3 regions of the Staphylococcus ursi genome follow, and region 3 is predicted to be linked to each of the others. Evidence: riboswitches for the same ligand, from Rfam matches in the RefSeq annotation. Region 3 holds a riboswitch; each other region holds the start of a gene.
What was found. Region 3 has a riboswitch for thiamine pyrophosphate ahead of thiC (phosphomethylpyrimidine synthase ThiC). Riboswitches for the same ligand answer to the same signal wherever they lie in the genome.
Positions count from the first base shown of each region.

Region 1: linked by a shared signal. The riboswitch ahead of tenA (thiaminase II) and the one ahead of thiC (phosphomethylpyrimidine synthase ThiC) in region 3 are both predicted to bind thiamine pyrophosphate.
Region 2: linked by a shared signal. The riboswitch ahead of GZH82_RS11435 (thiamine phosphate synthase) and the one ahead of thiC (phosphomethylpyrimidine synthase ThiC) in region 3 are both predicted to bind thiamine pyrophosphate.

Region 1 covers NZ_CP048279.1:1,972,541-1,983,747, reverse strand. Annotated here, with positions in the region: gene GZH82_RS09230 (DNA-directed RNA polymerase subunit beta) at 1-40, shown strand, start outside; gene fabZ (3-hydroxyacyl-ACP dehydratase FabZ) at 40-483, shown strand; gene GZH82_RS09220 (YwpF-like family protein) at 585-1,019, opposite strand; gene GZH82_RS09215 (single-stranded DNA-binding protein) at 1,199-1,555, shown strand; TPP riboswitch at 1,971-2,074, shown strand; gene tenA (thiaminase II) at 2,142-2,825, shown strand; gene thiD (bifunctional hydroxymethylpyrimidine kinase/phosphomethylpyrimidine kinase) at 2,825-3,631, shown strand; gene thiM (hydroxyethylthiazole kinase) at 3,633-4,436, shown strand; gene thiE (thiamine phosphate synthase) at 4,426-5,064, shown strand; gene yidC (membrane protein insertase YidC) at 5,153-6,019, shown strand; gene GZH82_RS09185 (HD domain-containing protein) at 6,065-6,721, opposite strand; gene cls (cardiolipin synthase) at 6,743-8,233, opposite strand; gene csoR (copper-sensing transcriptional repressor CsoR) at 8,365-8,652, shown strand; gene csoZ (putative copper chaperone CsoZ) at 8,665-8,886, shown strand; gene GZH82_RS09165 (cation transporter) at 8,890-9,111, shown strand; gene GZH82_RS09160 (heavy metal translocating P-type ATPase) at 9,197-11,207, shown strand, end outside.
Region 2 covers NZ_CP048279.1:2,412,172-2,423,378, forward strand. Annotated here, with positions in the region: gene GZH82_RS14365 (hypothetical protein) at 1-65, opposite strand, end outside; gene GZH82_RS11385 (DUF1129 family protein) at 161-844, shown strand; gene GZH82_RS11390 (DUF456 domain-containing protein) at 941-1,432, opposite strand; gene GZH82_RS11395 (sugar efflux transporter) at 1,454-2,659, opposite strand; gene GZH82_RS11400 (LysR family transcriptional regulator) at 2,739-3,608, opposite strand; gene GZH82_RS11405 (ribonuclease FAU-1 family protein) at 3,696-4,316, opposite strand; gene GZH82_RS11410 (cupin domain-containing protein) at 4,626-5,105, opposite strand; gene GZH82_RS11415 (YebC/PmpR family DNA-binding transcriptional regulator) at 5,124-5,840, opposite strand; gene GZH82_RS11420 (ThiF family adenylyltransferase) at 5,916-6,920, opposite strand; gene GZH82_RS11425 (thiazole synthase) at 6,920-7,687, opposite strand; gene thiS (sulfur carrier protein ThiS) at 7,691-7,891, opposite strand; gene GZH82_RS11435 (thiamine phosphate synthase) at 7,892-8,482, opposite strand; TPP riboswitch at 8,561-8,669, opposite strand; gene GZH82_RS11440 (Bax inhibitor-1 family protein) at 8,688-9,308, opposite strand; gene GZH82_RS11445 (LysM peptidoglycan-binding domain-containing protein) at 9,649-10,476, shown strand; gene GZH82_RS11450 (inorganic phosphate transporter) at 10,755-11,207, opposite strand, start outside.
Region 3 covers NZ_CP048279.1:424,186-435,392, forward strand. Annotated here, with positions in the region: gene melB (melibiose:sodium transporter MelB) at 1-415, shown strand, start outside; gene GZH82_RS01860 (glycoside hydrolase family 2 TIM barrel-domain containing protein) at 442-3,438, shown strand; gene GZH82_RS01865 (nucleoside hydrolase) at 3,494-4,441, opposite strand; partial or broken gene GZH82_RS01870 (lysophospholipase) at 4,639-5,493, opposite strand; gene cls (cardiolipin synthase) at 5,662-7,152, shown strand; TPP riboswitch at 7,326-7,429, shown strand; gene thiC (phosphomethylpyrimidine synthase ThiC) at 7,626-9,362, shown strand; gene GZH82_RS01885 (HoxN/HupN/NixA family nickel/cobalt transporter) at 9,569-10,579, shown strand; gene GZH82_RS01890 (CynX/NimT family MFS transporter) at 10,747-11,207, opposite strand, start outside.

The sequences.
Region 1 (11,207 bases), 1.3 Mb from region 3:
CTGGCAACATATCATCAAAACAATTGGAGGACATCACTAATGGAAACAATCTTTAATTATAATGAAATTAAAAATATCATCCCGCACAGACAACCTTTTTTATTGATTGATAAAGTGGTTGAATACGAACCGGGTCAACGTTGTGTAGGAATTAAGCAAGTATCAGGTAACGAACCATTTTTCCAAGGACATTTTCCTGATTATGCTGTCATGCCGGGTGTTTTAATTACTGAAGCGTTGGCACAAACAGGCGCAGTTGCCATGTTAAATAGTGAAGAAAACAAAGGGAAATTGGCTTTATTTGCAGGGATTGATAAATGTCGCTTCAAAAAGCAAGTGGTGCCTGGGGATACTTTAGTGTTAGAAGTTGAAATTACAAAAATTAAAGGGCCAATTGGTAAAGGTACTGCAAAAGCAACCGTTGATGGTCAAATTGCATGTAGTTGCGAATTAACTTTTGCATTACAAGATCCAAATGCGTAAATCATACATTAAAACCACCTCGTCTTCGTAATGAGGTGGTTTAATTATTTTATAGTGTCTCAAAAGCGGGAATAATAGCACATGTATGTATGCTTCAAATATTATTGTCGTTCATCTTTAAGACGTGGTTTAGATTTCATCATGCGATTGAACGTTGTGATGAGCTCTTGACCTTGCATGCCTTCATTGACAAGTTGTTCTAATAAATTTTCCGCATAAACTTGTCGCAATGTATAAATATGACACTCAAATACAACTGAAATACTGCCATTTAAAGGTGTAATGTGCTTGATTGTCGCATCAAACAGCGCAGGATCATTAGACGGTCGCGTAATAACGACACGAATATCTAAAAGTGCTTCTGCCTCCATGTACGCTTGCATCTGTTCTTGATGTATATCTGAAATAACTATTTCTAACACCCAACCCGTACCACTATTTTCTTTATTAATAATTACACCGTCTAGAAGTTCATATTCAGCCACGCTACTATTTTCAGAAACGATCTGAAAACGAACAGCTTTAAACGTCTTCATTGGAGCCACCCCCATATCATTTAAAAACTTTACGAAATTTCTATGGTACTTTTCATTATAACGCAATTTTTAAAATAATTCTCGATTAGGCTTAAATACACCTCGATGCATACTTTAATTTTATGGGAATTTGCATTTTGTCATTTCACATTGAAAGGTTTATATTACGGGTACAGGAGGTGAACAACATTAACCATTTTCAAGCAGTAGGTATCATTAACCGCCCGCCCAGTTTTTACGAAAAAGAAGAGAGTTACTTTGTTACCTTTACCGTTGCTGTCACGCGAGAGTATTTAAGTAAAAACCAAAAGCCCATCACTGATTACTTAAATTGTAAAGCGTTCGGTAACATTGCTCTTCAAATTCATGAAAACATCCATGAGGGGACAACTGTAGCCATAAGCGGGCAAATCCAAACCAGACGTTACATCCATAATGATGAAAAACGTTATGCTACAGAATTACTCGTTTCACAAATCTCTCCAATTGGTACAGTAACGATAGAGTCAAACAAAGATGAGTTCAACGATGAATAGCAAAGCAACAAGCAAAGTTTTTCCAATATTTGATAATCCCACCAACTTTTATCAACCCTTCTCAAAGTATATTCTCCGATTGAAATAATTCGATTTATCTCACACCATTACTTTTATCTTCAACATATTGACTTGAGCTCTAATGATATTTGGTATACAACCTGCTACCAAAATTGTCTATCTATCAACCTTAAAATGAGGTGTATTGGCTATTAAATACGTGCATTGTATTTAGTGGCCAATCACCACTTTTATTCTTATTGATATTTAACGAATGATTCATAAGAAATGTAAAATAATCTAATAGAGTCATTTGTTTTGTTAAACTATACATATATTTTGCAATTTGTTTAGTGCTTTTACATAATTGAACTTGTGTTAGGTTTCTGATACATTAAAGATAACTAAAAAAATGAAGGACTACTAGGGGTGCCGATTTATGGCTGAGATGAATGGATATTCAGACCCTCAGAACCTGATTTGGATGAAACCAACGTAGGGAAGTAGCACGTGGACACGCATGCTTCAAATGTGTGAACAAGGCTACTTTCAAGGTAGTCTTTTTTCATATTAAAGGAGAATGAAGATGCGTTTTTCTGAACAAATTAAACAAGAAGCACAACCAATGATTGAACAAATTTATCAAGATGGTTTTATACAAGGCATGCTTAAAGGGAATATTGCTACAGAAGCAGTTAAACATTATTTACGCGCAGATTCACGTTATTTAAATGAATTTGCTAAAATATATGCGCTGCTTATACCTAAAGTGGATACGAAAGATGAGATTCAATTTTTAACAGAACAAATTCAGTTTGCGAGTTCTGGAGAGGTAGAGGCCCATCATATTTTAGCGGACTATATCGGTGAAGATTATCAAAGCATCATTCAACAAGGGGATTGGTATCCATCTGCCGACCATTATATTAAACATATGTATTATAACGCGTATGCTTTTGACAATGTTGCTTATACGCTTGCTGCAATGGCACCGTGTCCTTATGTGTATCAACAAATAGGTAAAATGGCGATTGAAAATCATCACTTTGAAGCCGATCATCCATTAAAAGCATGGTTCGATTTTTACAATAGAGAAATGGATACGCTGTTGTCCTATATTGATCGTTGGCTTGACTCATATGCAGAAGCGAGTTCCGAAAGTGTTCAACAACAATTGAGACAAAACTTTCTACAAAGCACGGTTCATGAACGAAACTTTTTCAATATGGCTTATCAACTTGAAAAATGGGAATTTGGAGGAGAGAAATGATGGAAAAACCAAAAATTGCGCTAACGATTGCAGGTACAGATCCAAGTGGTGGTGCAGGAGCAATGGCAGACTTGAAATCTTTTCATTCTTGTGGTGTCTATGGCATGGCTGCAGTGACAAGTATCGTGGCTCAAAATTCAATGGGTGTGCAACATATTCATAATTTAGAAGCAAGTTGGTTAGAAGAGCAATTAGACAGTGTCTTTAATGACGAAATGCCGCATGCGTTGAAGACAGGTATGATTCCGACGCCAGAAATGATGGAAGTGATTGCATCATATTTGAAAAAGATTAATATCCCATATGTGATTGACCCAGTCATGGTCGCTAAAAGTGGTGATTCTTTAATGGATCAAAAAGTGCGTAACCGTCTTAAAGAAACACTGTTACCTTATGCAGATGTGGCAACACCTAATGTCCCAGAAGCTGAAGAAATCGCTGGTGTCACAATCGATTCGGTTGAAAAAATCCATCAAGTTGGCCGTTTTTTTATTCATGATATTGGTTCAAAAGGGGTCATTATTAAAGGTGGCCATCTAGAAGGAGATGCCATCGATCATTTATTTACGCAAGATGGTCATTATGAGTTTAAAAGCGAGCGTTTTCCAACTCAACATACACACGGCACGGGTTGCACATTTTCAGCCGTCATTACAGCAGAATTAGCTAAAGGAAAAACAGTTTATGACGCGGTAGCCAAAGCAAAAAAATACATTTCATTAGCGATTCAACACACACCAGAAATTGGTAAAGGTCGAGGTCCAGTGAATCACTTTGCATATGAAAAATTAAATGGGTGGGATTAACATGAATTATTTAGCAGAAGTCAGAAAGCAACAACCCCTTGTCGTTTGTTATACGAATGATGTCGTTAAAAACTTTACTGCCAACGGTTTGTTGAGTATGGGTGCAAGTCCAGCGATGAGTGAAGCCCCAGAAGAAGCAGAAGATTTTTTCAAAGTAACACAAGGATTATTAATCAATATTGGTACGTTAACAGCGAGAAATAGTGAGGACATGCTAGCTATTGCCAAGACTGCGAATCAAATGGGTGTACCTATCGTTTTTGACCCTGTCGCAGTGGGTGCTTCGCAATTCCGTAAAGATTTTTGTCAACGCTTTTTAGAAGAAATTGATGTGTCTGTCATTAAAGGCAACGCATCGGAAATGATGACATTAGTTGATACAGCGACGACGATGAAAGGTACAGATAGTGCTTCTGATATTGATGTTGTCAGCATTGCACATCAAGCTTACGAAAAGTATCAAACCGCTATTGTCGTCTCAGGTAAAGATGATGTCATTTTACAAGATGGGAAAGTGGTCATCTTATCAAATGGTTCTCCGTTGTTGACAAAAATTACAGGAGCTGGTTGTTTATTAGGCGCAGTGGTTGCCAGTTTTCTATTAGGTGAAACAAAGCCATCTATCGACCCACTCATTGAAGCCGTTTCATACTATAACATTTCAGCAGAACAAGCTGAATTACGTGAGGGTGCAGATTTACCAGGTACATTTTTAGTCGCTTTTATCGATGCATTAAATCAAACATTAGCTGAGTCCTATTTAATGGAGATTAAAAAGAGAGAAGTGAGTGAAAATGACATTTAATCGAAAACAGTTACGTGTGTATTTTATTGCAGGTACACAAGATGTTAAACAAGGTAGCTTAGATGGCATTTTAAAAGAAGCGTTAGAAGCGGGTATTACGATGTATCAATTTCGTGAAAAAGGCCCTTCATCTTTACAAGGTGAGGAGAAAACAGCAATGGCCGTTCGTTTAAGAGATTTGTGTCGCCATTATCACGTGCCATTCATTGTCAATGATGATGTTGACTTAGCTATTGAAGTCGATGCGGATGGGATACATGTCGGCCAAGAAGATGCGAAAGTACAGTCATTTCAACATTTATTAGAAGATAAAATTATCGGTCTCAGCGTCGGTAGTTTTGAAGAATACGATCAATCTGACCTCACAAACGTCGATTATATTGGTGTTGGACCTGTTTATGAAACAAGTTCTAAGCTTGATGCAAGTAAACCAGGTGGCATCCGTTTAATTCGACGTATGAGAGAATATGATGAAAATATTCCGATGGTCGCTATTGGTGGGATTACAGAAGAAAATGTTGCACCGCTTCTTAAAAACGGAGCTGATGGCATTGCGACGATTTCTTCAATTACACATAGTACAGATATTGAAAAATCTGTGAAACGTTACTTGCAATATTTTAAATAAAGTTCAATTTATGTCGGAATATATTTCCACCTTGTCTATTTCTATGATAAAATATCATTTATGTGAATATATCATTAGAGGTGGAAAAATGAAGAACAAAGCGTTAATGACAATGCTTGCAGGTGTAGTTTTACTTCTAGCGGGTTGTGACTATAGTAAGCCGAGTAATCGAGACGGATTCTTTTTTAATACGTTTGTTCAACCAATGGACAGATTGATTCACTGGTTAGGGGATCATTTAAATAATAACTATGGTTTAGCGATTATTATCATCGTATTGGTTGTACGTATCGTCTTATTACCTTTCATGTTATCAAACTATAAAAACATGCACATGATGCGTGAAAAAATGAAAATTGCGAAACCTGAAATTACAGAAGCGCAAGAAAAAGTAAAACGCGCACGTACACAAGAAGACAAAATGGCAGCGAACCAAGAAATGATGCAAGTATACAAAAAATACAACATGAATCCAATGGCAAGTATGTTAGGCTGTTTACCGCTTATACTTCAAATGCCAATCATCATGGGATTATTCTTCGTCTTAAAATATCCGTCTGGTGGCGGTATCACGAAGTATTCAGATTTCTTATGGTTCCATTTAGATAAACCGGATATTTGGATTACAATCATTGCGGGTGTACTTTACTTCATCCAAGCATATGTGTCAAGTTTTAATATGCCTCAAGAACAACGTCAAATGGGTTATATGATGATGATTATCTCACCCATTATGATTGTGTGGATTTCATTCAGCTCTGCGGCGGCGTTAGGTTTATATTGGTTAGTATCGGCGGCATTCCTTGTAGTTCAAACTTATATTGCTAATGTCGTATATGGTAAAAAAGCAAAAGAAGAAGTTGCGCCATTAATTAAAAAGTTTGAAGCAGAAAAAAATGGCAACAAAACAGGTAAGAACACACAAGTCGTGAGTAAAAAGAATAAAAAGAAATAGCAACATATCGAATATTAAAAAGAGGGTCTCGTATTGAGGCCCTCTTTAATGTGTTCTATTTTCAATGTCCCACTCATCGAAGAACTGTTGTAAGAACTGCTCTAAAAAGTTATGACGTTGTTGCGCCATGTCTATGGCCACAGGTGTATTCATTAAATCTTTTAATTTGAGTAACTTTTCAAAGAAGTGTTTGATTGCTGATGGTGGTACCGAGTCTATATCTGACAGTTGTTGCATTTCGGTTAAACAGTGTGTGCCGGTCCACATTGGCTCATTAAAGTGACCAGCAAATTGGAATGTACGTGCAATGCCAATAGCACCGATTGCATCGAGTCTGTCAGCATCTTGGACAATTTGTGCTTCAATTGTTTTGAGTGTGCCCACTGCTTTAGTTTTTCGAAAGCGCATATGGTCGATAATGTAAAAAATGGCTTCTTGATCAATCGATGACACCCCTTGTTCGTCTAAAAATGCCAACAATGTTTGACGGGCACTTTGGGGGTCTGCTAATTTGTCATCAACAGTGTCATGAAGGAGAGATGCCATTTCGATATGGTAATGGTCAGCTGACGGATAATGATGTGCGATTTCAACGGCGAGATTTCTAACACGTAACACATGCGCGATGTCATGTCCGCTGCTATCATGCTGATGTGCCTTTCTCATATATTTTTCTGCTGCTTGGATAGGGTGTTGTTTCATTTCGTTATGTCATTCCTTAACTTATAAAATAGGGGAGAGCAGCTGACTGACGGATTCTTTAAATTTAATCCATAAGCTACGTTGTGCATAGCGTTCTTTCGTCAATTCGCTACATACTTTTAAATCTTCTTCAAAACTTTCGCGTACTTCTCTCGCTAATTTTTCATTATATACAAATGCATTCACTTCAAAATTCAAAGTAAAGCTACGATTATCCATATTTGTTGTACCTACACTCGTAATTTCATCATCAATAGTTAATGTTTTCGCATGTAAAAAGCCGTTATCATAAAGATAAACACGTGCGCCGGCTTCGATTAAACTGGCTACGTTCTTGAATGTGGCCCAGTAAACGAATGGGTGATCAGGTTTAGATGGAATCATAATGTTGACATTGACGCCACCTAAAGCAGCAATTTTGAGCGCATCCATAAACGCTTCATCAGGTACAAAATAAGGTGTTTGAATATAAATATCATTTTTTGCCATCGAAATCATTTTTAAATATCCGTATTTCACTTGTTCCCAAAATTCATCGGGACCACTTGAGGCAATTTGTACCCCTATATTTCCATTGTTCGTTTGTTTAGGTTTTGGAAAATACTGGCTACTATATGTAATGTTGTCGCGGTGCGATTGAGAGTTCCAATCTAAAATGAAACGTAACTGTAACGCGCTTACAGCATTACCTTGAATACGTAGATGTGTATCACGCCAATATCCAAACTTTTTAGATAAACCGAGATATTCATTACCTACATTAAAGCCGCCAACGTAACCAATTTGACCGTCTATAATGACGATTTTTCGGTGATTACGATTGTTCATACGTAAATTGATAAGCGGTAACTTAGAAGGGAAGAAAGATTCTACATGACCGCCTTTTTGCTTAAAGCGTTTAAAATCACGCAATGTTAATGCACGAGAGCCCATATCATCATATAACATTTTCACTTCGACACCTTGTTCAAGTTTTTCTTCTAATAGATTTAACAAACTTTTACCAAGGGTATCATGGCGAAAAATATAATATTGAATATGAACATATTTTTCCGCTTGGCGAATATCTTCTTTTAAACGATTAAACTTTTGCTTGCCGTCTGTGAGTAATTCAATTTCATTATTGTTTGTATAGTATGCTGAATTATTATAAAGCAACATTTGAATCATACGGCTATAGTTTTGAATATGAGGGTTGTCAACTTCAAACTCGCCATTTTTAAGAGCAGTGAGTTGTTCATTGACGATAGAGTCTAATCCGATACGATCTCGTTGTTCGAGTTTAAAAATAGTTTTTCGTTGTATTTGTCTACCAAATAATAAATATAATATAAAGCCAATAAGCGGGAATAATCCCAATACAAAAATCCAAGCCCATATAGAACTCGCACTTCTTCTTTCCATAAAAATAATGGTAAAGATGAAGATTAAATTTAATAAAAATGCACCGACTAATAAGTAGTTGATGAGTACATTTTGATTGTAAAAAATCGCATAAAAAACCTCTGGCATCACTTTTATCTCCTTTTTCGTGAAGTGCTTTTATTGTATCATGTTCTATAAAATAGAGGAATTTTACGCATTGACACATACCTGTATAGGGTATATCATTAAAGTATCAAAATGAATCTGGGGGATGTGACATGACTGAACAAGCACATCATTCTGAAGAAATTAAGCGTAACTTGAAGTCGCGTTTGAATCGTATTGAAGGCCAAGTGAAAGCAATCAACCGTATGATAGATGAAGATGTCTATTGTGATGACGTGTTGACACAAATTAGAGCGACACGTTCGGCTTTAAACAGTGTGGCATCGCGTTTATTAGATCATCATATGAAAGGTTGTATTATGCATAAGATTGAAGAGGGTCATCAAGACGAAGCGATGGAAGAATTATTGGTGACGTTTCAAAAACTCATGAAAGATTAGTGAGGTACATTTATGGAAAATGGTTATGTTAAAGTAACACAACTGACAACTGAAGAACAGCAACAACAGCTATCTGATCGTTTGCTTCGTTTAATTGGCGTTGAGTCAGTTGATATCGATTTGACGACACAACAAATTGCATTGACTTACGACACGCCAGCAAATTTGAACACGATAGAAAAAGAAATTTATGATGCAGGATTTCCTGTTATCCAATCACATAAAGGAGTGTAAAAAATGGCAAAACACATCATTGAAGTAGAAGGTATGACATGTTCACATTGTAAAGCAGCAGTTGAAGGTGCAGTAAAAGAAAATGAACAAGTGACACATGTAGAGGCATTCCCTGCTGAAAATAGAGTAGAAGTGGAAGTCAATGAAGAAAGTGCATTAGCAGATGTGAAGCAACGTATTTACGATCAAGGATATGACGTTGTATCATCATTCAGTATGAATTAGGGCTTAGTTTTTCATTGAAGAGATGAGAGATAAGCCCTCATTTCGTTTTTAAAATATACCCTCTATAGGTATAGGAGATGACATAATGACTCAAGAAGAAACTTTCAAAATTGCAGGTATGACATGTGCTGCCTGTTCAGCACGTATCGAACGTGTGCTCCAACGTGAAGCGGGAATTGACCAAATGAATGTCAACTTAGTCATGGAAAATGGGACAGTGAAGTATGACCCTAGCCAGATTACGATTGAAGAGATTTATGAACGTGTCGCTAAAATCGGTTATGAAGCTTTTCCAATGGAGACGAAAGATGAAACAGCTAAAAGAAAAAATGATGAATTGAAGCGACAAAAAGCGAAATTCATTATTTCATTAATTTTAGCATTACCATTACTGTATACGATGTTCGGACATTTTTCATTTTTAAGTTTTATTCCAGTTCCAGATCTTTTAATGAACGGCTGGTTTCAATTTATTTTAGCAACGCCGATTCAATTTGTACTCGGTTGGCAGTTTTATATCGGTGCGTATAAATCTTTAAAAAGTAAAAGTGCGAACATGGACGTCCTCGTTGCGATGGGAACATCAGCGGCTTACTTTTACAGTATTTATTTAATGTTAACGCATATCGGACATAGCGGTCATGTGCCACTCTATTTTGAAACGAGTGCGGTATTAATTACACTCATTTTATTAGGTAAATATTTCGAAATGCGTGCAAAAGGGCATGCAAGTGATGCGATGAGTAAACTGGCTGCATTACAAGTGAAAGATGCGGAAGTGGAACGTGATGGTCAGACTGAAATGATTGCGATTGATGATGTCCGTGTTGGTGATATTGTATGGGTAAGAAGCGGTCAACAAATCCCGCTAGACGGTCAAGTGATTGAAGGCTCCACTACGGTAAATGAAGCGATGTTGACAGGCGAAAGTATGCCTGTTGAAAAAAATATCGGCGACACTGTCATTGGGAGTACGATCAACCAAACAAATTTTATTAAACTTCAAGTGACACATGTTGGTGAAGACTTAGTATTGAATCAAATTATTAAAGTCGTTGAAGAAGCGCAAAATGATAAACCACAAATTCAACGGTTAGCGGATAAAATTTCAAATATTTTCGTACCGACTGTCGTTGTGCTTGCATTACTGTCATTTATCGTATGGTTTTTCGTTGTAACACCATTTCAGTTTACAGCAGCATTTGAGATTTTCATCGCTGTCATCGTCATTGCCTGTCCTTGTGCTTTAGGACTTGCGACACCGACTTCGATTATGGTCGGGTCAGGTCGTGCAGCGGAATCTGGTATTTTATTTAAAACAGCAGAAGCACTTGAACAAGCCCAACACGTCGATACGATTGTCTTTGATAAAACTGGTACGATTACGAATGGTGAGCCTAAAGTCGTGCATGTGTATCATCAGACGGAAGAAACAAATATTGGGACTTATATTAAAAGTTTGGAAATGCAATCTGAGCATCCACTTTCTAAAGCATTAGTCAATTATTATAATGACGAAGCGGTTCTCACTGTTTTGCACTATGAGACACATGCAGGGAGTGGTATTTCAGGTGTGATTGACGACAAGCGTGTTCGTATTGGCTCAATGCGTTTCGTTACAAATAATGGCTTAACAGAAGTACAACGCGATAGAATTCACACGTTGGCAGAACAAGGTGCAACAGTTGTTGGAATGACAATGAATGATACACTTGTCGCAATCATTGGTGTGAGAGATGAACCAAAAGCAGAAGCGAAAGCAGTCGTTCAAACGTTAAACAAAGACTACGACTTAGTGATGTTGAGTGGAGATAGTGAACAGACGGCGCAAGCAATCGGTCGTGAACTCGGCTTTACACGTGTTATTGCAGAAGTGAAACCAGATGAAAAATCTAAAGTCGTTACAGAACTACAAAACGAAGGTAAACGTGTCATGATGGTCGGCGATGGCATTAATGATGCGCCGGCGTTAATGAAAAGTGATATCGGCGTCGCAATGGGTTCAGGTTCTGATATCGCATTAGAATCAGCAAACATTGCGCTCGTACGTAATCATTTAGGTGGTATTGCAGAAGCACTTAAACTCAGTCGCTTAA
Region 2 (11,207 bases), 910 kb from region 3:
AGTTTGACGTGCTGCACTGCTACGCGATGAATGTAGTCGCTATCTTCAGGTGTGAGTAAAATCATCACCATCTCCTTTCATTTAGGATTGATTTATCTCATGAATATCGTCATAATAAGTACAGTTCACTATGATTTAAATTAGAGGAGGTGCTTGACCGATGAAAACGACGAATGAACTGATGAAAGAAAATAATGTTAAATCGTTACGGCTGAACAATACGGATCGACAAATCTTTGAAAGTTACATGACCTATGTTCGTGCGGATATGCGCGTCAATGCACATGACTCCGAAAAAGTACTACAGCGTATTTTAGACCATTTACTCAAAGCTGAAAACAAAGGCCTTCATGCGATGGAAATTTTTAATCATCATCCTAAAAAACATGCCATTCAAACGATTAAAGAGATGCCTAACCATACGTTTAAGAATATTTGTCATTACATTTTACAACATATCATCTTTTTGTTAGGTGTATTCTGCTTCTTAAAAGGGTTTTTAGGATTTTTCATTAATGATACACGCGTCTTTTTATACACCTTTCCGCTCACTTTTGTTGCGGGGATATTCGTCACTTTTTTATTCATTTGGTCTTGTTTTAAAATGATACAACTTCAAGCTTTTGACTATTCACGTCTCGCTTGGTTAATCGGCTATGTCGTATTGATAGCCCTTATTTTATTAATTTTTATTATTTTCTTTTTCCCACAAAACTTTTTACAATTCGGACCTTATATACATATTAGTAATTGGGCGTTTATTATCGCATCGTTTTTTATCATTCCACTTGGTATGTTGAAATACAAAAATGATGATCACGCTAAAAGTGCATCTTGGCGATAAATTTCAACTTGCTGCATTCCATTAAAAAAGTCAGGTCGATGATTGGCACTATTTACCATTCATTCACCTGACTGTTTTTATTTTGAAAATGCCGCTTTAATTAATCAGTAACGCATCGATAAAAAACCAGATCATCATGACTAACATGAGTACCGCTTGCATCACGGCGCTAGAGAAAAATGCGACAAGCGAACCAAAACTTGCTTTGACTGCTTGTGTGAAATTTTTAGACTGCATCATTTCAACAATAATGACAGCGATAAATGGCACAATCATCACACCAAATGGTGGCAGCACAAACGCCCCGACGAGTACACCGATTAAAGCAGCCCACTCCCCTTTTTTCGTGCCTCCAAACCGATTCACAAAATAGCGATTGAGCCATAAGTCGGATACGAAAATAAAAATCGTGAGTACAATCATCGCAGTCCAAAAAATCCATGATAACGTGGCACCATTAATGCCAAATTGATAAATCAAAAAGCCCACCCACAAAACGGGAATAGCCGGAATCACAGGCTTGATTAAACCGATAAATGCCAATACGAATGCCGCTAAGATGAGCACCCATAAAATCACGTCTGACATTGTTATACGTCAACTCCTTATTTACACAGTTTGAACTGTTTTTCTACTTTTCTTAGTAAATAAAATTAACACAAAACCACATGCCAATGATAGCGCAGAAACATAAAAGACATTGCCTAAACCGACCCACTGACTCATCGCACCACCTAATAAATTCCCTAACAGTTGACCGATAACCATTGCATTAGCGAACAAAGTCGACGCATAACCTGGGTATTGTGGTAAAACATCTTGGAAATAACTAATTCCTATACCAAGTAATACCGCTAAAAATGCCGCGAGTAACACTTGACCAACGAGCATCATGTGGACACTTTCAAATATTCCGATACTACCGAAAAACAAACTACCACAAACCGCCGCAATCGCTAATAACGTTCGTGTTTCCACTTTGCTTGCGACCATACCTAAAATGATCATAAACGGCACTTCTAAACCGGCACACAAACTCGCAAGATGACCAACATATTTTTCTTCTTCATGTAAATATTGCGTCACAAATAGAGGCATATTGAGCGTATACATCCACTGACCAATGTGTAACAACACAAAAGCAATAAATGGCACAATTAAATAGCGATGTTTCAACATAGAAGGTGCATCTTGTTCTATCGCTGTACTGTCACGAACAGGCTTTTTCGCTTTAACATCTTTAAAAAAGAACACTTGTAGGAGTAGCGTCGTCAAAATAATGGCTACTGTTCCACCAAATAAACCACTATAGCCCCATGACTGATTTAAAATATTACCGACTAACGGACCAAATAAAAAGCCAAACGAAAACATGGAACGCAGTACAGAATTGGCAAATACCGCGCGACTACTCGATGTAGATTGATTAATAGATTCCCTTGCAGAAGCATAAAGTTGGGGCATAGCCGGAGCGAATAACCCTTGAAAAATGGCATACAAAATAATAAACAGTACAACCGAATGTACAAAAAATGGTAACGTAAAACTGATAGCCCCCATGAATAATCCTGCAATGATAATCACTTTCCGATTGATAGCATGCGTATCCGAAAAACGAGCGACAATACTATTCATCGTAAATTGACTAATTGCCGCCAATGCCAGTAACAGCCCAAACTGATTGGTCGTCATCCCCAATTGGTTAGTTGCAAATAGAACAAAAAATGGGACTGTAATCGCAATGCCCATCCCAATTAGCATCATATTCACAATAAATAACTTATAATTTTTAATCGTTAACAATTCACGAAACATGTGTGTTCTCCCTTATATACTTAAAATTGATATTGAATCGCATGATGCTGTGCTCTCTTTTTCTATTCATCACATGTCTTTATTCGATATCTTCAATGTGTAAATATGTCTTAAATACATTAATAAATGAACTGACTTGAGGTAACTGTACCATACTCATGTCATAACTTAAATAAGTAGAACGGACTAAAGATTGTTCTTCTACGTCCACTTTTAACATCGCAAACTGAGATGCATCTAAGTCTTTTACCATAATTTCCGGTAAAATCGTCACCCCTACGCCACTCAACAACAACGCTTTACACGTCGCGACTTGGTCTACTTTAATGCGCGCATGATAATCTTGTGACATATGTTGTTGATACCATGTCTTGATTTGATTAATATAGACCGGGTCTGCTTGAAATTCAATAAAAGGTAGCTTTTGTAATTCAGTTTCTTTATTTTTAGGGTAGATGAAATAATGTTGATCATCCATCAAGTGGTCGTTGTGCATATTTAACAATTGATTACCTCTCACAATCATAATATGGTAATCATTATGGTTCGCTTTAATATGTTCACTAGAGCCTACTTGTAGTTGAATTTCAACATTTGGAAACTCCGCAGTGTACCGATTCAGCACTTCTGGCAATACCGTTTGACCGACTAAAGAGGAACAACCAATTGATAACGTCCCATTAATTGCACCCACATGCGCCTTAATCTTATCTTGGAATAAACGCTCTTGTTTCAGCATCGATTTCGCATGAGCAATGACCATCGCACCTTCCGTCGTTGTAATCAGCTGTTTTTTCGTACGGATAAAAATGTCCACACCAAAATGACGTTCAATGGATTTCAAACGTTGTGTCACAGCAGGTTGTGAAATATAAAGACGTTCAGCCGCTTTTCTCAGTGTGCGTGTTTCATCTAAAGTAATTAATAACCGATAATCATCAATTTTCATCGTACATCCTCCTCAAAATAAAAGAAACACTAGACAAGATATTTGTCCAGTGTGCAGAAATCCTTTCACAGCACACAGTGGTGGTTGCTACGGTGTGTGAAAACCATCTCCATTTGATGTTTCAAACTGTTTATACTTTTCTTGCTTTTGGTATTTGCGATTAATTTTGTGATAACAATACATCGCTTTCTTTTGTATACTCTCAAAATCCTCATCAATTTGAATCATTAATTGATGTGCAATCACATAAGCTTCATGATATTGTTTTCGCGTAATTTGATTCGATTTCAATGCACGCTCTAAGTCTTCTTGGTCTACAAGTTCATATTGGCCATCTGGTAAAGCAAGCACATCTAAACATAAATCAATCGTTCGTGCCTTGCCTTTTTGTATAATATTTTTTAAATTAATATCAAAATAGTATTGTAAAGGTTGTCCTTTGTCATCGAACATTACTGTCATGCTGTAACGCTTTTTCTCTGGCAGGATTTGTAGCCATTGATAGCCATCGTCAGCTACTACCATTCGTTGATTTACAACAGTCACCTCTAAAGGATCTCTCACCTTTTTGATTGAAATTAAACCTATTATGCCTTTAAATTTATTATTATTGACTTTAACTTCGATATAATCATGGTCTAAGAGGCGACGCCAGTGACGTTTGTCAATATATTTCACTTTCACAGCCACCAACTCCCTTTTTTTCATTATATATAAATCGAAGTAGGATGTCACTTGTTGCAACTATCCAATCATATAAAATTCATAGCGATTCAAGCTCATATTTAATCAAAAACATGATAAACACGCACTCGAGCACCCTATTTTTTTACTAAGATGATATACAAGCCTTGATAAATAAGATTCAAAATAAATATCGCGCAGTTGAGGCAAATGTTCAGGAAACATAGCCCGATTCGAACGATTTTTTAAGTTGAGTTTACCGATCCACTATAAATTGCGAAAACAAAAAGACCGACAAGACATCACATCTCATCAGCCTTTCAAACAAATCTATTAATCCACCGAAACCTTCGCATATTTTCGAATGATCTCCTCATGCTCCGGATACCATGCCAACAATTCCGCTTGTGTAAACAATTCAAAATGCTCAAATTGAAATGCAGGTTGCACCATACAACCGACAACCGCAAAGGCATTTTCACGTTCAATGGAAGACGCAAATATCGTCCCTTTTGGCACAACATATTGCAATACATCACCGTCCACGACATTCGGACCTAATTGCACGGCACAATACGTACGATCTGGAAAAATCATATGAATCGTCAGCGTTTCACCGGCATGGTAATACCAAATCTCATCCGCATCAATACGATGGAAATGCGAAATATTCTTATCCTCTAATAGAAAATAAATGCTAGAATAATGCGGTCTTTCATTCGTCGTATCCGGACTTAAAATCGTTTGGCGATAATAGCCCCCTTCTGGATGAGGGATTAATTCTAAATGGCGCACCCAATCTTGTGCTTCCATAGCATTGACCTCCAGTGACTATGCAAGTTCTACATTATGATAAACGTGTTGAACGTCTTCTAATTCTTCTAATACATCGATTAATTTTTCAAATGTTTCCTGATCTTCCGCTGAAAGTTGAACTTCAGTTTGTGGCAACATTTCAAGTTCAGCGACTTCAAATGATGTCACACCTAATTGTGCTAACGCTTTTTGTACAGTTGCAAATTGATCAGGCTCTGCGTATACAATCGTTAATCCGCCTTCTTCAATGACGTCACGTACGTCAATATCATTTTCCATTAAAGCTTCAAGCACTGTATCCGCATCAAAGCTTTCAAATGCAAATGTCGCCGTATGGTCGAACATATAAGCCACTGAGCCAGATACGCCCATATTTCCGCCGTTTTTACCGAAAGCTGCTCTCACGTCAGAAGCTGTACGATTGACGTTGTTCGTTAAGGCATCCACAATCACCATCGAACCACTTGGACCGAAACCTTCGTAACGGAGTGAATCAAAGTCTTCCTCGCCGCCACCTTTCGCTTTTTCAATCGCTCTATCAATAATATGGTTGGGTACAGAATAAGTTTTCGCGCGTTCAAGGACAAATTTTAATTGTTGGTTTGATTCAGGATCGGGTTCACCTGATTTTGCCGCTACATAAATTTCTTTACCAAATTTAGCGTAAATGCGGCTTGTGTTTTTATCCTTTTGCGCTTTCTTTTCTTTAATATTATTCCATTTACGTCCCATGACTTCCATCTCGCTTTCAAATACGTTTTTGAGTACCCTTTATTATACATGTAAAATTTAGACAATAGCAACATTCTAAATAGGAATGGGTTGTTCAAACAATTTTCGAGCGACGGATTGTGCCGTGTGAATATCCTCTGCGTCATATACTAATAACCGTCCATCTTGATACAATGTCATATCATACGTTTCAAGTCGAAATCGTTTAATGAAAGGATTATCAATTAAAATTGTGACTTCTGTACGTATGGCCGCTTCAAATTGTTCTGGAGCCAATCTGAATTGATACACGCCGCCACATAACACTTGCGTAGACTTAAGCTGTTTGTTTTGTAGACGCGTGAACTGTTGCTTGGCACATACGGGACAGTCCACTTCTTTAAGACTTTGAATCGAGATTTTTTTCACTTTACCTTGATCAATATCACTGGTCGTCATTTGGTAAGAAAAATCACCATGCATCAGGTAATAAAAGACTTCTGCCACGACAAAACTACTCGCCAAATGAACAGCGGGTGGCAACACTCCGTTAAGGTCACAACTTTCCATCGTCTCTGGCACATCCGGCATCACACAATGTAAACAAGGCCCGTCATGACTGATTGGAAAGACACTCAGCTGACTCCCCACTACTGCACCGTAAACATAAGGAATATCCAATTTTCGTGTCGCTTCATTCACTAAATAACGTGTTTCAAAACGATCCAAACCATCAAGTACCATATCCGGTTGTAGTTCCTCAAGAATGCCTTCAATATTGCGTGCTGTCACTTCTTCGTATAACGGTTCGATTGTTACTTCATGATTCATCATCGCGAGTCGTTCTTTTAGTGCAAACACTTTCGGCTTCATCGCTTCAGCATCTGCTTCAACATAGCCACTTTGACGATGTAAGTTAGATAAATGCACCACATCTTTATCGACGATCGTCAGTTTGCCAACACCACTTCTCACCAATTGCTCAGCGATGCCACTACCTAAAGCGCCGACGCCGATGACAAATACGTGTAATTGTTGTAACTGACGTTGGCTCTGTTCCCCAAAATGTTGGAAGCGTATTTGTCTATGATAGCGTGTCATTATAAAAAGCCTAACCCCTCAGATGGACTGGATTGCACTGCATTATAACGAATTGGAATACGACCTGCTTCATAACTTAAACGACCCGCTTCGATTCCTTTTTTCATCGCTTCAGCCATCTTCACTGGATCTTGTGCACGAGATACAGCCGAATTGAGCAAGATTGCATCTGCGCCAAGTTCCATCGCTTCGGCACAATCTTTTGCTGAACCAATCCCTGCATCTACAATGACAGGCACGTCACATTTTTCAATGATATAACGCAAATTCAGTGGATTCGTAATGCCACGACCTGTACCAATAGGAGAAGCAAGTGGCATCACCGCATGAACACCTAAGCTTTCTAGTCGTTGCGCTAATACGACATCATCTGAAATATACGGACAAACGATGTAGCCTTTTTCTAATAAAATTTCACAAGCTTTGTACGTTTCTAACGGATCAGGTAATAATGTATCGTCATCGCCAATCACTTCGACCTTAATCATGTCACACACGCCAGCTTCACGCGCTAATTCAGCAATACGCACCGCTTCTTCTGCCGTTTTCGCACCTGCTGTATTGGGAAATGTTGTAAATTTTGATAAATCGACATTCGCCAATGGATTCGGTAAGTTTCGGTCATATAAACTCATACGTCTGACCGCAAATGTGAGCACTTCTGTTTCTGATGCTTCAATCGCCTTAGACTGAATCGCTTCACTTTCAAATTTTCCTGTACCTAAAAATAATCTTGAATGAAATGTTAAATGTCCAATTTTAAACATCTGTTAACCGCCTCCTACAAATTCTAACAATTCTAATCGATCATCTTGCCGTACTTCAGTTGTGGCCCATGCTGAACGTTTAACGACTGTTGCATTACGTTCGACTGCCATCCGTTTCGATTCGATACCGAAATGGTCTAAAATGTCTTGTACTGTCGTGCCTTCTTCAAATTGTTGCTGCTCTCCGTTCACAAAAACTTCCATTCATTTCACCTTCTTTAATGACCAATTATCAACCATCTTTTCAAACGATTGAAGTTCATGTCTAAATGCACTGCTGATACACGCGATTCCTGTAAAATGAGACGATATATGTTGTACTGTGTCAGCTGTAATGCCTCCCAATGCCACTACCGGAAAATCAATGGTCAAAACTTCATCAATTTCAAGTTGTGTTCGCGGTGGCAAGTCAGGTTTTGACGAGGTTGGAAAAAGATGTCCAAATAACACAAAATCTAATCGTTGCGCTTTTGCTTCACGAACCATCGCTGCTGAATGTGTCGATGTGCTCACTTGATAATGAGGGTGCGCTTGCTTTAATGATGCAGCACGGTAATCTCCCTCTTTAAAATGCACATTTGAAATGCCGAGTTCAATCGCTAATGTCACATCCGTATGTATGATGACTTTAGATTTTGGAAAGCCATTCGCCAATAATTGGGTGATCCATTGCTTGAGTGGGTGCCGATTCATAGGCGTCCGTAAAATGACACCTACTATCTGACTTTCAATAGCACAGAGCCTTTTGATATGCCAGTCATCTAGTACAACATACGGTGTAATCACAATCATCATCGCCTTTTCCCTCCCTTTCTATTCACAATAAAAAAACTACTTTCCTCGTTATTTACAATAGAAAAGTAGCCTCATTTGACACGAATACAGCCACTTTCCTACGCCAGTACGAACTGGATCAGGTTCAGGAATTTTGAAATCAACATTTCAATCTCAGCCATTATGAACGGCACTTCCAGTGGATTGTTTCAAATATTCAATTGTTTTATCGTTTCATTATACGAGCTAATTCTAACACATAACGAATGATGTGGAAAAGGTTTATAAATAAATTAAAACCTAATTCTCGTGGTGAAAACTGACCTCGCTTCATACGATTGAAGTCATAAAGTGTATACAATAGAAAAAGTAATAACCCGACAACTGCAATAATCGTGTAGTAAATCGGGCTGTGAATCCACCAACCAACGAGACTTGCTAAAATGAGCGCGATTAATGTCACGAATAAATATTTCCCTAAGCTCGACGCATCTTTAATCCAAAAATAACCGAAGATACCAAAAATGACAAATCCAGATACGGCTAAAATAACCATATTGAAAAATAAACGCGCACCTAAATCTTGCAATGTATACATGAATGTCGCATAAGATAATAATCCGACGACAATCGTATAAATATGAGAAATAATCGGGCCACTAAAGCGCACACGTTGAAATACCATCGAAGCTAAGATTAAGATGAGTAGTCCGATAGAGAGTGGTTGTCGCCAAGCTATCGGTAAAAATTGTCCAAAATATGTTGAAATCCCAAAAATCAGCCAATAGTACATAAAAAACAACCATACTTTACCATAAGCAGAACGGGATTGATTTTGTGTTGCCATCTCATTTTGCCTCCTTTTCTTCTATTTTACGGTATGTCACAACAGAATCAAATGCAGAAATGATACAACTATTCCATTGATAAACGATGCATTTATATTACAAAAACTTTAATTATCTCAAAAGATTTGCAAATCAAATTTTCTATAAATTGGATAGTGACAACATTTAAGCACAATACGATAGCAAAACTATATTTTTCGCAACATTACAGATTCGTAACATCCCCCCAATATTACAATATTTTTGTTATCATAATGATTGAATTAATAATCAAATTACACATTTCGTTATTCATTGCTCAACACATCTTATCATTCGTGTAAATAAGGAGGCAATACATTGAAAAAACTCGCATTTGCATGTACGTTAACTTCAGGTGCGGCAGCCGTCGCTATGCTCAATCATCAAGATGCTGACGCGTCAACACAATACACAGTCCAATCTGGTGATTCACTTTGGTCCATCGCGCAAAAATATGGAACGACAGTTGATGCACTTAAGCAATCCAATCAATTACAAAACAACATGGTCTTCCCAGGCCAAGTCTTATCCATTGGTGGCGGTAGTGGTGCACCATCTTCTGCTACTGTACCACAACAAACTGGTGGCGCTTATACTGTACAAGCTGGCGAATCTTTAAATATGATTGCCACAAAATACGGTGTGTCAGTTCAAGACTTAATGCGTGCTAACGGATTGACGAGCTACTTAATCCATCCTAACCAACAACTTCAAATCCCTGGCGGTAATGCTGGCAACACTGCATCAAAAACAGGTGGCGCTGGCGGTACAGGTAGTATCTCAACAAGCGGCCAATACAACACACCTCTATTTAGCCATCAAAACTTATACGACTGGGGGCAATGTACGTATTATGTATTCGATCGTCGCGCACAAATCGGTCAACCTATTAGTACGTATTGGTGGAACGCTGATCATTGGGCAGCTAATGCCGCAGCTGATGGTTATACAGTAGACCACAATCCAACAACAGGTTCAATTATGCAAAACTTTGAAGGTCCAATAGGTCACGTTGCTTTTGTTGAACGTGTGAACAGTGATGGTAGTATTTTAATTTCAGAAATGAACTACAATACACCACCAGGACAACAAGATTATCGTACAATTCCAGCATCAATTGCTTCATCATACAATTATATTCATTAATATAGTGAACAGAGAGATTAACTAAGGTGTTTTCGGACATCATTAGTTAATCTTTTTTGTTGCCCTTTTAACGGAATAGAACATGCTGGAACCATTGCGTTTTACAAATTGTCAAAATGGGTGCGACGCTTGAGGAAAGTCTCATCATCTTTGCCTGAGCAACACGACGTAACCTTTGTCACACATAAAAATTCTGTACTACTTCCAAAATCAATTGGCTTTTGATAAAAAAGAAGCCAAGACATACATCTCAGCTCCTTGCTTATTTATATTTATCATTATAAGAATAAATTTAAAATGAAGTAAAAAAGACCGGCAATCAGTGCAGAAATAGGTAATGTAATCACCCATGTCACAATCATACGTTTTGCTGTATTCCAATGCACACCTTTAATTCGATTCGATGAGCCCACACCGAGAATTGAAGATGAAACAACGTGTGTAGTTGACAATGGAAAATGTAATGATGATGCGACAAAAATCGTTAACGCTGATGCTAAGTCTGCTGACGCCCCATTCGCAGGACGGATTTTCATGATATTACCACCGACAGTTTTAATGATTTTCCAACCACCGACTGCTGTACCTAAGCCCATTGCAGCAGCACAGGCAACTTTTACCCATAATGCTGGCTCGACACTTGTTTGCATATTCGCTACGATTAACGCCATTGTAATGATACCCATTGATTTTTGCGCATCATTCGTCCCGTGTGAGAACGACTGTAACGA
Region 3 (11,207 bases):
AAAAATTGTCATTTGGGTCATCATCGGTGCGATTGCTTTAAGAATGGGTACAGGCTTTATGATTGGTATAACGACGATTGCGATTGCAGATGTGATTGACTACGGTGAAGTGAAGTTTGGTCATCGCAATGAAAGTATGATTACGTCAACAAATACATTTTTGACGAAAACTTCACAGGCGATTTCTGCATTGATAGTCGGTTTAGGGTTATCGATGTTAGGTTTTGTACCGAACGAAACACAAACGATGGCAACGCAACAGGGGTTACGTATGATGGTTATCGTTATGCCAATCGTACTCGTGCTCATCAGTGCGTTGTTATACCATAAAGCGTTTCATCTTAAAGGAGACTATTTGCGAGATATCGAACGAACATTAACGATTAAGCGTCAAAGAGAACAGTCATATGATTAGTCAAATATAGACGAGGAGGTTCTTTTATGGACTTACATTTTCATACAGATGTCGACATGCAACACGTGAACATGTTACCGCGAACAGCATACAAGCTCCCTTACACAAGCCTAGAGGAATATCAAACGCATCCCGAGCGTCATCACATGCACCGTGTGACGTCATTGAATGGGGAATGGGATTTTCAATATTTTGCGTCACTCGATCAGTTTTATCAACGTTCAGATTATGCACAAAAAGACCAAATTACAGTGCCAAGTGTGTGGCATTTACAAGGTTATGATCAACTGCAGTATTGTAATGTGCAATTTCCGATTCCATATGATTTGCCACATGTGCCAGAGATGTCTTCGTGTGGTTATTATGAAAAGACTTTTACGATTAAAAAGTATCAAGAGTCGCTCGATTATCATTTGACGTTTGAAGGTATCAGTGGTGCACATTACATTTGGGTCAATGGCGAGTTCGTTGGTTATGCACAAATTTCTCATGCGCTCTCTCAGTTTGATATTACTAAACTGGTGACGGAAGGTGACAACCATATTGCTGTGCTCGTATTGAAATATTCTGATGCGACGTATTTTGAAGATCAAGATATGTTCCGTCATTCGGGCATTTATCGTGATGTGTACATCGTTGGACGTCAGCGTGAACGGTTGAATGATTACCAAATTCATACGACGATTGGTGAAGGTATCGGTTATATCGATGTCACTGTACAGGATGTGGCGGAAGGTGTGACAATCAATTATCAATTACTGAATCCGGACCAACGTGGCATAACGGAAGGGACGCTTAATGAGACAACGACGCGTATCCCTGTGCCAGAACCGCGACTATGGAGTGCTGAACATCCTGATTTATATACCCTTATTATTGAAGCGAATGGTGAATATATCGTACAACGTGTCGGTATTCGAGAAATAAAAATCGAGCAACAACAACTTTGGATCAATGGGCAATCTGTGAAACTGCGTGGCGTCAACTATCATGACAGTCATCCGCAAACCGGCTATACCGTATCGGAAGCACAGTTGATTGAGGATTTAACGTTAATGAAACAAGCGAATTTTAATGCGATTCGTACGGCACATTATCCGAAAAGTTCTCGCTTTTATGAATTAACCGATCAATATGGCTTTTATGTAATGAGTGAAGCGGATTTAGAAACGCATGGTGTTGTTCTTTTGTATGGCGATGAAAATTTAGATGACTTTAACTTAATCATGGATGATCCCCGTTATGAACAAGCTGTCGTTGATCGCATCGATGCATCGATTGTGCCGTTTAAAAATTTTAGTTCGATTATTTCGTGGTCAATGGGCAATGAATCTGGCTATGGTTGTAATATGGAACGAGGGCTCGCGCATGCGAAGGCGTTGGATGCATCACGTCCACTCCATTATGAAGGGGCACATTACGCAGCACCACATCATGATTGTTCGTATTTAGATATGATTTCACGCATGTATCCGTCACCTGAAGAAATCGAAACGCGCTATTTAACGAAACCGAGCTTGGACAAGCCGTTTGTTTTATGTGAATACGCCCATGCGATGGGAAATTCGCCAGGTGGGTTAAAGGCGTATCATGAGTTGATTGAACGTTATGATAGCTTCATTGGTGGTTTCGTTTGGGAGTGGTGTGACCATGCTGTACAAGTAGGAATGAAAGACGGACGCCCAATGTATCGTTACGGTGGTGACTTTGGTGAAAAGGTCCATGACGGTCATTTTTGTGTTGACGGTATCGTGAGTCCTGACCGCAAACCACATGCAGGATATTACGAATTTCAACAAGTGCATCGTCCGCTTGTTTTTGTTGAACATGAAGGGACACGTCTAACGTTTAAAAACAAATTGGACTTTACGAATATTAAGGACTATGTGACGCTCGAAATAACGGTGACAACGATAACAGGTGAAACGAAAACATTTACAATAGATGCCCCTCATATTGAACCACATGCGCAAGGTGAGATTGACATTGCGCCGTATCTCCATCACGACATGAACGACTTGAGCACATGTACGATTCAATATATTTTAAAGGCTGATCATCCTTTATTGACATCGGGTAAAGTGTTAGGTCATGACCAAATCGTCTTTCAACGTATCGCAAGTACGCATTTTTTACCGGAAACAACGGAAGTTCCATTGTATTTGAATGAGACGGAAACGACCGTTCAAGTGAAGCACGGAAAATGGTGCTATACATTTGATAAGCAGACAGCAGGCTTACAACAAGTGTCTCATCAACAGACAATGTTACTGTCAGAAGGGAGTCAGCTCAACATTTGGCGTGCACCGACAGACAATGACATCCAAATTCAACAAGGATGGCGTACAGCGAAATACGATACGGCTTATCCGAAAGTGTACCGTACGAAAGTGCAACAACAGGAGGGGCATGTGACTATCGAATTTGATATGAGTATGGTAGAAGCCTCACGCCCACGTTTAGTTGAAGGGACAGTGACATGGACGGTATATGAAGACGGCACTATTCATGTTGCGCATCAATTGAAAAAAGACGTGCGCATGCCGAGCTTACCAAGGTTAGGTGTAACATTCAGCTTGCTGGACCGCTTCCAAGCATTGACGTATTATGGACAAGGGCCATATGAAAGTTACCAAGATAAGCAAGAAGCAAGTTATTTAGCTGTTTTTAATACGACGGTTCGTAATCAATATGAACATCCGGTCTTCCCTCAAGAGGTCGGTGCACATATCGATACAACTTATGTAGAGCTACGGGATGCAAACTATACATGTGCTGTTTGGTCAGATACGCCATTAAGTGTAAATGCCAAACCGTATTCCGATGCGATGTTGACCGACGCAAATCATGACGACGAATTAGAAGAAACCAGCGTGAGTTATTTGCATATTGATATGGCACAAAGTGGTATCGGGACTAATAGTTGTGGACCAGAACTACCCGAACAGTACCGGTTGTTGGAAGGACATTATTACTTTGACTTTAAGCTCAAATTTTATGAACAAACTTCAATAACACATTAAAAAAGTAAGAGGCTTAGGAACTATCATCCATAGCCTCTTTTTTATTAAATGTGACTTATAAATCCGTGTCGACTTTTTTTGCTAAATCCGTAATATATTGGAAGAAGGCATCACGTTCGACATGATTGATTACTTGAATTTCACGCCCGTGTACTTTATCAATATACGTGCGACCTTGACTCGGCCCTTTCGTATAAACAGACGCTTTTACTTTTTCCTTTTTAACGAGCTCAGGTTTACCGATATAAGCTGTCGTCAATACATCCCATAAAAAATAAGTAGAATTCGTTTGAAAGTGCGTTAGTGGAGGGACTGCGGCATAACTAACACCTAAAAAGTCCACCCCCGGATAGTAGCGTTCATCTGCCCACATTTGACGGACATCTAAAGTTAATGGCACTTGGTTCGTACTTTCCAAGGCGACCATATCAATCGCAATGTCACTGTTGAACACAGTTTCTACGGCTTCAGGATCCCAAAACGCATTCCACTCGGCTGTGCCATCATGTTCAGGCTCTTCTACATTACCACGTTCTAAAAATGTGCCGCCCATCCACACGAGACGTTCAATCTTTTGCGTAATGTGTGGCGCAACTTCTAACGCTTTCGCTAAGTCCGTTAAAGGTCCTGTAAATAATAACGTCACCGGTTCATTCGCATTTTCGATACGCTCGATGATATCTTCATAAGCATGAATGTCTCTCAAACGAGATTGTACCGGCACGCGTTCATTTAAAATCGGTAATGCATCCATGAAAAAGGCATGCATACGCCAACCTTTCGGAAACGGATTTTTACCTCGCTCTTCCGAAGCTGCCACATCTAGCGGATATTTTGAGAAACGGTTAATGATTTTTCGTGATGCACTTTCTGCAGGTTCAACATAACTGTCTGCTCCAATAGTGCTCACGCCGATGAGTTGCACATCATCCATATGTAAAAGTAAAAATAACGAAATTAAATCATCTACACCACCATCATGGTTGAAATAAACGGGTTTCATGTTGTTCTCCTTCAAAATAAAATTGAGTCGTCTCACACGCTCTGTCTAAAATGTACAATGTCCCGTACACATCCGCAAGTCTATACAGTAGAAGTTCCTTGGAATGTCGAAAATGTAGAAAGAAAAAAGATGATTGAGTAGGGCGGCATTATGTATTCGATGCTGCGCCCTCAACCATCTTCAAGTTATATCAATACTTAAAATTGATTTTTACGTGCAGTCACTTCTGTCATCCAGCTTGCGACATCTTCAAAAATGACGTTATTGTAATGAGGTTCATTGAAAAGTTCATGTTCTAAACCATCATAAAGGCGTAATGATTTATGTTCTGATGCGATTTCGGCTTTTGATAAAATTGTAAGGCATCTTGTGGGTTGACGAGGCCATCTGCTGTGCCATGCATAATGAGTACGTCATCTACAAAGTCATACGGTTTAGATTTTAACTTCAATGACGCCATCAATTATCGCATAAGTTAAGCCCATCGAAATTTCTTTTAATACGAGGTCGTCACGCTGATAATTTTCAACAACACGTGGATCTGAACATAGTCCGTCGCTCATATCATTTGGAAAATACGTATCGGTTGGAATTTTACGTTCACCGTACGCTTCTTCAAACAATTGGTTATTGTCTCGTGTCACTGCACCAGAAGTAATCATACCATCCACACGACCAGGGAAACGGGTACTAAACATAGAGACGGCGAAACCACCCATACTATGACCAATTAAGAATACTTTGCCTTCAAAATGCGCCTTCACATAGTCCACGACTGCCGTCAAATCTTCAATAATTTGGTCTTTGTTGTCATAATAAGCTCTCGGTCCTTCAGAACGCCCACGACCGCGTTGATCGTAGCGAATGACATGATAATCATAGTTGACCGAATAATCAGTCAATTCATCGTAACGATCAAGATGTTCAGCTAAACCATGCACAATAATGACATTAATCGTTTCATCACTAAAAGAGAATCATTCATCGGCTGTATTGATTTTTGTGTAGAGCTGCGTACCGTCTTGCGAAGAAATATACTTGATATCATTCATTGAAAAACCTCCTTATTTTTCAATTACAGTGTATACTAAAAAAATAAAAACGTGAAAGAATATGAAGATAAAATTAAAAGTGATATATTGATGATTGAATGTGCGCTAAGCTTTCATATTGAATCAACGGGGTATATGATTAAAATATGTGTAAAGGAGGTTTTCGTGATGCAACTCATATTCGATCCGAGCGTGAATATGATTTATCGTATCTTTCTAGGTTTCTTTTTCTTAATCAATATTGTACTCGCATTTGTGATTATCTTTATGGAAAGAGACCGCCGAGATGCGACGTCTACATGGGCTTGGTTACTGTTGCTCTTTATTATGCCAACATTAGGCTTCTTATTATATCTTTTCTTTGGTCGCGCAGTAAAAATGAAACAAACACGGCATGATGAAAGTAAAGCGGTAGAAGATGCGCGGACACGTGTTAAAAATCAAAAAGAACACTTTAAAAACAAGCAATTCAGCACAGACAACCCTGTAGTAGAGAAGCAGTCTGATTTGGTTGAAATGATGTTAACACGAGAAGCGAGCTTTTTAAGTGAAAACAATCATGTCTCCATTTTTACAGATGGCCATGAATTATTTAATCAAATGAAACAAGACTTGAGAGAAGCGCAAAAATACATTCATATGGAGTTTTATATTTTAAATATGGATGGGTTAGGCACTGAGATATTACAAATTTTGAAAGATAAAGCTCGGGAAGGTCTCGAAGTGAAGTTATTGTATGATGCAGTTGGTTCTAAACAATTGAGAAAGTCAAAATTAAAAGGTTTGGTTGATGCGGGTGTTGAAGTGGAAGCCTTTTTCCATGCGAAAATCATTCCATTTATCAATTTCCGTGTGAACAACCGGAACCACCGAAAAAATGTTGTGATTGATGGCGATATTGGGTATGTCGGTGGCTTTAATGTTGGGGATGAATATCTTGGTTTAGATCAAAAAATGGGCTACTGGCGTGATACCCATTTGCGTATTCAAGGTGATGGCGTGGATGCATTACAATTAAGCTTTATTCATGATTGGAACTCACAAGTCGATGAAGACCAACAATTGAAATACATTGCTCGTTATTTCCCGAAAAATGCACGAAAAGACGGCAATGTCGCATTACAACTCGGGTTAAGTGGACCGGATCGTGAATGGCCACAACTGGAATTTGCTTATTTGAAAATGATTATGAATGCGAAGTCCACGATTTACATGCATTCGCCTTATTTTGTACCAGATATTGGTTACGTGAACGCCTTACGTATTGCCGCTAAAGCAGGTGTAGACATTCATCTGATCGTCCCTAACAAGCCAGATCAGCCGTTTGTGCATTGGGCGACATTAACGACAGTCGCGCAACTGATGAAAGATGGCGTCAATGTGTATACGTATGAAAATGGCTTTATTCACTCTAAAATGATGGTCATTGATGGTGAAGTCGCATCAGTCGGTTCTGCTAATATGGATGAACGGAGCTTTAAATTAAACTTTGAAGTCAATGCGATTGTGTATAACGAAGAGATTGCGCAAACATTAATTGCAGCATTTAAAGAAGATTTGAAAGTGTCGCAAAAACTGACACCAGAACGTTATGCGGCCCGTTCAAATTGGGTGAAATTCAAGCAGTCTATCGCTAAATTACTGTCGCCTATTTTGTAAATCCAATTAAAAAGGAGCTAGGAGATGCATTGTTCCTAGCTTTTCTTTTTGTTTAGTAAAGCCCAATCTCTAAAAAAATCAAATGACAAAAATAAAGCAATAAAATTAATTTTATGACATCAATTGTCATTTTACATTTTTAGTGATACGATACTGTTGTAAAACTTAAATATGGAATTTGCTAGGGGTGCCATTAATGCGCTGAAAGAGGTTAACGCCTCAACCCTTTGAACCTGATCTAGATCATACTAGCGTAGGGAAGCAAACGAAACCTTCATGACTGACTTGTGTTCATTTGTAAGGCGAAATCGTGTTGTGATGCAACATACATGATTTCGGCTCACTTTTGACGCACTTTAATAGATTCGTTCGTTTTCGTACGCACTTTAGAATTATTTTGAGTGCGTTTTTATTTTGCCTATTATTTTCAGTGATGTTAATGCCTCTTAGTAAAGTCAGAGGGGGTTAATTGAATGAAACAAGAACAAATTGAATTAAAGAAAAACTTTCCAGCAAGTCAACGTATTTTTAAGCAAGGTGAGGATGAGGATATTCAAGTCCCATTTCGCCAAATCGCATTGTCTGAAACGGTAACCGAACAAGGGACAACGAAAAATGAACCTTTCGTCGTCTACGATACAGCAGGACCTTATCATGATGACACATATGAAGTCGATGTCACGAAAGGCATTCCGGCGTTGCGAACAGATTGGATTGAAGACCGTCAAGACGTCGAGCATTATGAAGGACGTCGAGTGCAATCTATCGACAACGGTTACCATTCAGAAACACATAAAAATATTGTTGAACATCCATTCAAATATCAACCGAGACGTGCACGAGAGGGTAAACGCGTAACACAAATGTATTATGCGAAACAAGGCATGATTACTAAAGAAATGAAGTTCGTTGCAGCACGTGAAAATGTGAGTCCAGAATTTGTCAGAGATGAGATTGCGAGAGGGCGCGCGATTATTCCGAACAATATCAATCATCCTGAATCAGAACCAATGATTATCGGTAAAAATTTCCAAGTGAAGATTAACGCCAATATCGGTAACTCTGCCGTGTCGTCGTCTATTGAAGCAGAAATTGAAAAATTAGTATGGGCGATTCATTGGGGTGCCGATACGATGATGGACTTATCGACAGGAAAAAACATTCATGCGACACGTGAATATTTAATCCGTAACTCGCCAGTTCCAGTCGGTACGGTGCCAATTTATCAAGCGTTGGAGAAAGTGAACGGTATCGCGGAAGACTTAACCTGGGAAATATATCGAGATACTTTAATTGAACAAGCTGAACAAGGTGTAGATTACTTTACGATTCATGCTGGCGTCTTATTGCGATATGTGCCATTAACGGTGGATCGCTTAACTGGTATCGTGTCTCGTGGCGGCTCAATTATGGCGCAATGGTGTTTGGCCCATCACGAAGAAAGCTTTTTATACACGCATTTTGATGAAATTTGTCAAATATTGAACCGTTACGATATTGCGGTGTCATTGGGCGATGGTTTACGTCCAGGTTCGATTTATGATGCAAATGACGAAAGCCAAATTGCTGAACTGAAAACGTTAGGCGAATTGACAGAGATTGCTTGGGAACACGATGTCCAAGTGATGATAGAAGGTCCTGGACATGTACCGATGCATAAAATTAAAGAAAACCAAGAGCTGGCAGACTTTTATTGTAAAGAAGCGCCATTTTATACACTCGGACCGTTAACAACTGATATTGCACCGGCATATGACCACATTACATCAGCCATTGGTGCAGCTCAAATCGCAAGTCATGGGACAGCGATGTTATGTTATGTGACACCTAAAGAGCATCTCGGTTTACCGAATAAAGATGACGTGCGTGATGGCGTCGTGACGTATAAAATCGCCGCACATGCCGCTGATATCGCCAAAGGGTTACCAGGTGCGACAGATCGGGATGATGCGGTGAGTAAAGCCCGTTTTGAATTCAGATGGATAGATCAGTTTAACTTATCACTCGACCCTGACCGTGCACGTGCTTTCCATGATGAAACATTGCCAGCAGAATCAGCTAAAGTGGCACATTTCTGTAGCATGTGTGGACCGAAATTCTGTTCAATGCGTATTTCTCACAATATTCGTGATGCCCATAAAGAAAAATTAGCAGGTATGCAAGAAATGGCTGAGGAATTTAAGGCACAAGGGAGTAAAATTTATCATTAATCGAATTAAATACAAGAGCTGGGATGAGGTTTGGATCCTGGCTCTTTTTATTTTTGATCACTTGGTAGGTATACATGTTTTGTGTTATATAAAAATATCATTATTCTCTAAATGTTTTTTTGCAATATCATAGAGCTAAAAATTTGAAATAAAAAGAAAAAGGTGTATGATTTTATTATCTTAAAATAGAAATAGGTGAAAATGAAATGAATAACATAAAAAATATGAAACATGCCTATCCTTATCTCGGCATTGTCATTTTATTACATATTGTCGGTATCGTTTTGATGTGGATTGGCGGCTCGCAATACCCGTTATTAATGAGCATGGGCATCATTGCTTATACACTCGGATTGCGTCATGCATTTGATGCGGACCACATTGCGGCGATTGATAATACCGTGCGCAAATTACTCCAACAGAAACAAAATCCAATGGGTGTGGGTTTTTACTTTTCATTAGGGCATTCGTCCGTTGTTTTCTTAATGGCGGCTGCATTAGGTATTGCGGTGACTTGGGCACAACGTCATTTGGAAAGCTTTCAAACGACAGGCGGATTAATTGGTACTATTGTTTCAGGTGTCTTTTTATTGCTAATCGGTATTTTAAACTTAGTTATTTTAGTACAACTGATTCAATTATTCCGTCAATTACGTCATAGAAACATTACAGACGCACAAATGGATGAACGCATCGAATCACGCGGTTTAATCATGCGTTTTGTTCGACCGCTCTTCCAGTTTATTCAAAAAAGTTGGCACATCTTCCCATTAGGTTTCTTATTTGGACTGGGTTTTGATACGGCGAGTGAGGTGTCATTATTGGCATTATCAGCAGGTGCAGCCCAACATACCGTGCCGTTTTTAGGGATTATCGCATTACCTATTTTGTTCGCTGCGGGTATGAGTTTGTTAGATACATTGGATGGTGTATTGATGACAAACGCGTATCATTGGGCATTTGACAAACCTGCACGTAAAATTTTCTATAACATAACGATGACCGCCATTTCAGTCGTTGCCGCCTTACTCATTGGTGGCGTCGAAATCGTGCAATTACTTGGTGAAAAATGGCATTGGAAAAATGGTTTTCTCGGCTGGGTGACACAATTAGATTTCGGTTGGCTCGGTTATGCATTAGTCATCGTGCTTATTCTTTCATGGATTATTGCGATGGTAGTATGGAAAGTCGGCCGCTTTGAAGAAAGATGGAGTTAATTATAAACGATCCATTTTAAGCAAACAGAAAGACAGACGTCAGTTTGAAAAATAATTCAAACCACGCCTGTCTTTTAAATTTGAAGAAAAGTGATTAGATTGCAAGAGCAACCCGAGACGCTTGAGGAATCAACTGTAGTGGAAAATCCGCTAAGTCAAATCAAGTGTTATTGTTCTAAAGTCTTTTCAATAGTTGTATTTCGTCCTGATCTTGATCCAATCGTCATAATCGCAAGGCCTGTCACGAGTAATACTAATAATGACACCATCCATTGTCCTGTCCAATCGTGTAAAATACCGAAGAACAATGGTCCGATACATGCCAACAAATAGCCCACTGCTTGCGACATACCTGCCAATTTCGCTGCAGTTAAACCACTTTCGGTACGTAAACTAAATAGTGTATTCACCAAACCGAACGCAATGCCAAGTGCAATACCAATAATGATGAGTGATAAGAGGGCCATGCGCGGCGCAAACATTAATATTAAAATAGCGACAGTAAAGAGAACGCCTGTAAATGCGATAGGTAAGACTTGGTTTTTAAGTCGTGCTGCATAAATTGGTGTGACAAAAGTTAATGGAATAATCGCAATTTGTAATATCGACAAATAAAGACCTGCACGTG